DNA from 2 places in the Paenibacillus sp. FSL H7-0350 genome. Region 1 is predicted to be linked to the other one. Evidence: riboswitches for the same ligand, from Rfam matches in the RefSeq annotation. Region 1 holds a riboswitch; the other holds the start of a gene.
The links. Region 1 has a riboswitch for glycine ahead of NYE24_RS18780 (amino acid permease). Riboswitches for the same ligand answer to the same signal wherever they lie in the genome.
Positions count from the first base shown of each region.

Region 2: another riboswitch for glycine. It lies ahead of gcvT (glycine cleavage system aminomethyltransferase GcvT); the one in region 1 lies ahead of NYE24_RS18780 (amino acid permease).

Region 1 covers NZ_CP151972.1:4,118,864-4,122,311, reverse strand. Annotated here, with positions in the region: gene NYE24_RS18790 (ABC transporter permease subunit) at 1-46, opposite strand, end outside; gene NYE24_RS18785 (DUF5643 domain-containing protein) at 266-1,222, shown strand; glycine riboswitch at 1,351-1,430, shown strand; gene NYE24_RS18780 (amino acid permease) at 1,570-2,946, shown strand; gene NYE24_RS18775 (YafY family protein) at 2,981-3,448, shown strand, end outside.
Region 2 covers NZ_CP151972.1:3,662,894-3,666,341, reverse strand. Annotated here, with positions in the region: gene gcvPA (aminomethyl-transferring glycine dehydrogenase subunit GcvPA) at 1-706, opposite strand, end outside; gene gcvT (glycine cleavage system aminomethyltransferase GcvT) at 703-1,827, opposite strand; glycine riboswitch at 2,012-2,109, opposite strand; gene gcvH (glycine cleavage system protein GcvH) at 2,294-2,686, shown strand; gene NYE24_RS16780 (flagellar motor protein MotB) at 2,787-3,448, opposite strand, start outside.

The DNA of each region.
Region 1 (3,448 bases):
GACGGCCGAAACGGCCCTGGGGCGGTGGCGCTAGCTTGGTGTTCATAGCTTGTGGTGCGGGATTTGCCATAAGTTCTAACCTCACTCTACTTGTTCTGGATGAATTTATTATAGTAGAGCGGATGAACGGAATTCTTTCTTGTAAATGACTCTGTTTATTCAAAAATGACTTTTATGCAGAGACGTTATTTCTGTACTTATGTCACAAACTAGCAGCCGGGAAGCGTTATTCTTGTATATTCTTCAAAAGCAAAGGAGAAAAGCTATGTACACGATCAGCTTAAATACGATGAAGAAAGCAATGATAGCAACAGCAGTAACCGCTGTACTCGGAGGGACAGTTGTCGGCGGGGGATACTCTTTACCCGTAGCGGCGGCAGCCGATGTTAACAAGGATAATAAGGCGGGCAGCGTATTCGCGGCCAGCGATAACGCCACTCTGAAGGCGATTGTTCAGAAAAAGCTTGCTGCCGCCCCGAATCAGGCCGTGACCCAGGAGGGGGTAACCCTGACACTAACCGATCTGACCTATGACAGTAATCAATTTATCGCAGGCATCCGGCAGGACGGAGGGACGGTGGACAAGAACGGTTCTTTCCTAGACCAGACCAGGAATGTGGACGTGTTAATCAATGGGAAAAAGCTGTTGTACGATACTTCCATCAGTACAAATCCAGAGGATACGGACACAGCCTTGATCTATCTGAATAAGGGCGCGATGAAGCAGCAAATCCCGGATAAATTCGACCTTACGCTGAAGACTTACGCCAACGGGGTGAAGGAGCCGTTTGTTTTTAAAGTTCAAGTGAACAAGTTGGGGGCCCTCTTAAGCTTGAATCCGGGCGTCTCCAAGAAGAACAGCACATTCAGCTACACAGTGACATCCTTCCAGATGACCCCGTTAACAATGTCTCTGCAGGTGAGCTTCAAGGGTGCAGTTCCGGCGGCGGCCAAGTCCAAGGTGAACCCGGAGAGAATGTTATATGACCTTGTGGATGAGAAAGGGAATGTGAGCTCGCCGTGGGGCAAGCCGTTTGAGAAGGTTAAGACAAGCGGTACTGAGGAGCAGAACTACGGTGCTTTTCCGGCCGTCCCGAAGACCATTAGTGTTAAGCCGTTTACGTATGCCAAGGATGCCAGCGGGAAAATGTTCAAGGACAAACAGGGCCAATGGGCTAAAACCTATTATAAAGATCTGGAAACCAAAATTACGGTTAAATAACAAGCGATGTAACTAATGTTATTGACAGAAGTCTGGGCTATGAATAGAATTGACAAATATTTAGATGAAGTCCGCTTCAAATAATTAAATATTCGCAAGCTATGAAGGCTATGGATCACACTATAGCTGGAGCAGCTTCTGGAGAGACTGCGGGAGACCGCAGCGCCGAAGGGTTCACAATCTCAGGCAAAAGGACAGAAGAGTACCGGATTTCTATTTCCCTGGCTGATTCCCTTCAGCGTGGGCAGATAGCTTATTTGGAACCTCTTATGAACCGGGAGATTGGATGATATCCAGTCTCCTTTTTGCGTATTTTCAGCATTGTATACATTAAGGGGGAAACAGGTATGGCACAGACAGAATTAAAAAGAGAGCTTGCAAACCGGCACGTCCAGCTTATCGCCATCGGAGGTACGATTGGCACAGGTTTATTCCTGGGATCGGGCAAGGCGATTCAGCAGGCCGGGCCCTCCATCATGCTCACGTATCTGATCGTGGGAATCGCCGTGTTTTTTGTGATGCGTGCGCTGGGGGAACTGCTGCTCTCGAAGGCGGGGTATCAATCTTTTACAGACATTGCTGAGGATTACTTGGGGCCGCGCGCGGCATTCATTACAGGCTGGACCTACTGGTTCTGCTGGATTATGACGGCGATGGCCGATGTGATTGCAGTGGGCGTCTATGTGCAGTACTGGTTCGATATTCCGCAGTGGGTACCGGCCGTGATCTGCCTGATCATTCTGCTCGGACTCAATCTGCTAACGGTCAAAAGCTTCGGGGAACTCGAATTCTGGTTTGCTCTGATCAAGGTAGTTACGATTCTGGCCCTGATCGGCCTGGGGATTGTCCTGCTGGTGACCCAGTTCAAGACGGATGCAGGCTCAGTGTCGGTCCGCAATCTCTGGGAGCACGGGGGCGTATTCCCGAACGGGGTGAAGGGCTTCCTGTTCTCCTTCCAGATGGTGGTATTCGCTTATGTCGGCGTGGAGCTGGTGGGGGTATCGGCAGCGGAGACGGCGAATCCTGAGAAAAACATCCCGTCCGCGATCAACAAAATTCCGCTGCGGATTCTGTTCTTCTATGTAGGCGCGCTCTTCGTGCTGCTGTGCATTAATCCCTGGACCCAGCTTAGCGCGTCTGAAAGTCCGTTCGTGCGCACCTTCAGTCTGGTCGGGATTCCGATTGCTGCGGGAATTATCAATTTCGTGGTCTTAACCTCGGCGGCCTCCGCCTGCAACAGCGGGATGTTCTCGACCAGCCGGATTCTCTACAATCTGAGCAGAAGGAATCAGGCCTCCCCTCAGCTCGGCAAGCTGAACCGGAATCATGTGCCTGCGAATTCCCTGTTTATTTCTACTATAGTAATCTCTGCCGGAGCGCTGCTCAGCAAGCTTATTCCGGGTCAGGCCTTCGGCATCGTGACTACAATCAGCGCCATTTGCTTCATCTGGGTCTGGGGCGTTGTGCTGGTCTGCCATATCAAGTATAAAAGGAACCGCCCGGATTTACATGCCGCTTCCAAATTCAAAGCGCCGTTCACCCCGGTGATTAACTATGCTGTCCTGACGCTGTTCGCCGCCATTCTAGTGATCATGCTCTTTGCCGACGAGACCCGTCCGGCGCTGCTGTTTACTCCGCTCTGGTTCATTCTGCTGTTCGTTCTGTACTCCATCAGAAGCCGTAAGGAGAAAAACGAACAGGAAATCAGTATAATCAATACATAAACTGATTTCAGGATGAAGAGGGTGCAGCCGCCGCATGAACAAGACAGACCGCATGTTAGCCATCGTACTGGAGCTGCAGCGCAAAGGGGTCGTACGGGCAGAGGATCTGGCGTCTGTCTTCGAGACTAGTGTAAGAACCATCTACCGCGATATCCAGGCGCTTAGTGAAGCCGGAGTGCCGGTGGTAGGAGCTACAGGTCAGGGATATTCACTGGTAAAGGGGTATTTCCTGCCCCCGGTCAGCTTCACAGCGGAGGAGGCTGTGACTCTGCTGATCGGGACGGATTTCGTGGAGCAGCGGTTCGATACGGAGTATGGTAACCGGGCATCCGCAGCAGGCAGGAAGATTGAAGCGATTCTGCCGGGTGATGTCAAGGAGAATGCTGCCCGGCTCCGCCAGAGCATCCTGCTGCTGAGTACCAGTAAAGATAAGCTGCAAGGACAGGAGAAGGAGTACATGGAGCAGATCCGCCGCGCGATTCTGGATCAGCGGAAGATCAGC
Region 2 (3,448 bases), 460 kb from region 1:
GTCCCTTAACCGCATGGATCAGCGGTTCGATCCCGCGCAGATCCTCAATCCCGCCGAAGAAGTTGGGGGACTGAACCAGAACGGCAGCGGTATCGCTGTCGATGGCTTCGGCCAGCTTGGCAAGATCCGTTACCCCGTCAGCATAGTCAATCTCTACAATTTGCAGACCCCAGGCGTTGGCGGAGGTACGCAGCACCTGACGCGCTTCCGGGTGAACTGTACGGGAGACAATCAGTTTCTTGCGTTTGGTGGCGCCTGCGGCCAACACAGCCGCTTCGGAGAAGGCGGTTGCGCCGTCATACATACTGGCATTGGCAACCTTCATGCCGGTCAGCTCACAGATATAGGATTGGAATTCAAAGATCGCCTGAAGCTCCCCCTGGCTGATCTCCGGCTGGTAAGGAGTGTAGGCAGTATAGAATTCCGAACGGGAAATCACATGGTTGATGACGACCGGAACGTGGTGGTCGTACAATCCGGCGCCCAGGAAGCTGGTGTGGGTATCGAAGTCGGCATTCTTGTCAGCCAGGCCCTTCATATGGCGAAGCAGTGCGTATTCGTCCAAGGCGCCGGACATCGGCAGGGTTCCCTGGTAACGGACAGACTGCGGAATATCGGCGAACAGCTCATCGATGGATTGTATGCCTACGGTCTCCATCATTTCTGCGCGGTCTTGCTCAGTCATTGGCAGATAGCGGTGCTTCATTGCGGCTTCACTCCTTGGCTTCTTTTGTAGAATGGGGCTTTGATGACGGCAGCCTTGAGCTGCTTGCCGCGAATCTCCACGTACACCTCTGTGCCGATCTCCGTATAGGCAGCGTCCAGCAGGGCGAGTCCGAGATTCCGCTTCAGGGTCGGGGACTGGGTGCCAGTCGTTACTTCACCGATCTTCACTCCGTCCGCGTACACAGGGTAGTGGGAACGGGGAATGCCGCGGTCGATCATCTCCAGGCCCACAAGACGCCGGGGCAGACCGGCTTCCTTCTGCTTCAGCAGGGCATCGCGGCCGATGAAATCGCCGGCGTCCAGCTTCACGAAGAACTGGACACCGGCTTCAAGCGGCGTAATCTCCGCCGACAGCTCCTGGCCGTACAGCGGCAGCTTGGCTTCGAAGCGGAGCGTATCGCGTGCGCCGAGTCCGGCAGGCGTCAGGCCATGCGGAGCGCCAGCGTCCAGCAGGCCGTTCCAGAGTGCTGCTGCTGTATCTGCGGGAGCATACAGCTCGAAGCCGTCCTCACCGGTATATCCGGTACGGGAGAGCAGGACGGTGACGCCGCAGACTTCAGCGTGTTCGAGGAAGTGGAACGGCTTAAGCTCTGTTAGAGACACCTGCGTGACCTTGGCCAGAATCGTCTCTGCCAGCGGACCCTGCAACGCGAGCAGCAGCGTCTCATCCGAGATATTCTTCAGGCTGACGCCGCTGAATTCAGCGGTAAGATGCTCCTGCAGCCACTGGAAGTCCTTGTCGATATTGGACGCATTGACGACAAGCATGTAACGCTCCACGCCCAGCCGGTATACCAGCAGATCGTCCACCACTCCGCCGCTTGGGTAGAGCATCAGGGTGTACTGCGCCGCGCCGTCTTCCAGGCGGGTGACATCATTCGTGGTCATTCTCTGGAGGAAGGCTTCTGCACCGCTCCCGGTAACCATGAATTCCCCCATGTGGGAGACATCGAACAGTCCGGCCCGTTCACGGACGGCTTCATGCTCCTTCACGATGCCGGTGAACTGCACCGGCAGCTCCCAGCCGCCGAAATCAATACATCTGGACTCCGCATAAGCGGCATAGAGGTCATAAAAAGGCGTTCTTCTCAAAGACTCCATCTTGTCACTCCCTTGGTCTGATTACATACGAAAAAGGACAGGCGAAAGCCATTATGCACGCATGCATAAATGGACTTCCGCTCTGTCCTTGGTACCTGAGAGTTACCCTGCAATGAAGCGCAGGTTTCCCCGTTGGTGATCCGTGAAGCCTGCGGCACAGGCACCCGGATGCTCTCCAGAGATGCGTCCGGCAAAGGTCCTTTTGCCTGAGAGATTCACCCATCCCGGGCTTACTCCTTCGGCGCTGTCTTCCTGTGAGACAGTCTCTCCCTATGCCATCATTCGCAAACCATATGTTTTTCTACTGACTCCATTAAACCGGGTAACCCTCTGCCCTGTCAATCAAAAAACGTCAAAAAGTTGACAAATTTAATTTTACTGTCAGTTATATTGACATTAGGCAAGCCGATAACTTAGGCTATAACTAAATTTAGAACTCCAATTACGGAAAAGAGGCGGCTTGGACATGAGTGAAGTGCTTGACAACCTGCTATACAGCGAAGAGCATGAGTGGGCGCAGCAGGGCGAGGGACGCGTAGTACGTGTAGGGATTACGGATCATGCGCAGCATCTGCTGGGCGATATCGTGTTTGTAGAATTTCCGGAAGTAGGCGCGGCGATCTCCGCAGGCGACAGCGTGGGCAGTATCGAATCCGTGAAGACCGTATCGGAGCTATATTCACCCGTATCAGGCAAGGTGACCAAGATCAACGATGCGCTGGAGGCCAGCCCGGAGCTGATCAACGATCACCCTTACGGGGACGGCTGGATTTTTGAGCTGGAGCTTGATGCAGAGTTCGGAGAGGCAGTAACCGGCCTGCTGAATGCGGCTGCGTACAAGGAACTGGTTGGGGAATAAAAGGTAGCTTATTTGCGGAAGCGGATGTTAATACGGCAGACCTCTCTTTATAACATTAAATGTTACTAATGTGAGAGGTCTGTCTTTTTGCGTCTGTATCTTACTCCTTCTCCTGAAGCTGGCGCAGCACAATCAGTTCAACCCGGCGGTTCCGCTGCTTTCCCTCAGTGGTTGTATTATCGTAAGCAGGCCGGGTATCGGCATAACCTGCGTACTGGAAGGTATCAGGGCTCAGCCCCTCTTTGTCCAGAAAAAAGCGCAGGACGGACAGCGCCCGGGCGCCCGATAACTCCCAGTTGTCTTTGTACACTGATCCTGGTGTCACGGGAACATTGTCGGTGTGGCCTTCGATGCTGATGGTAGCGCCGATACCGCGGAATAGGCCGGAGAGCTGGCGCAGTGCAGGGAAGGCAGGGGATTTCAACTCAGCCTTTCCCGCATCGAACAGGAACCGGTCACTCAGCGTGATGGCAATGCCCTGCGGCTTATCAGCAACAAAAATCTGTTCCCCAAGGTTATTCTCCTCCACATACTCCGTGATGACGCCCATAAGAGCAGCCAGCTTCGCTTCCTGTTCCCGAAAAGCAAGCTCGCGCGCTGACGGCTGGTGCCCCGCCCCATCTCCTGTTTGCCCGGTTCCATTCAGCCCATCCGCATCCGCAGAGTCTGTGGCTGAAGGAGCGTCAGCGTCTCCACCGTCTTCATTATGAGCCTTCGAAACGCCAGCCCCGGTGATTCCCTGATTGCCTTCCAGCACGCCGC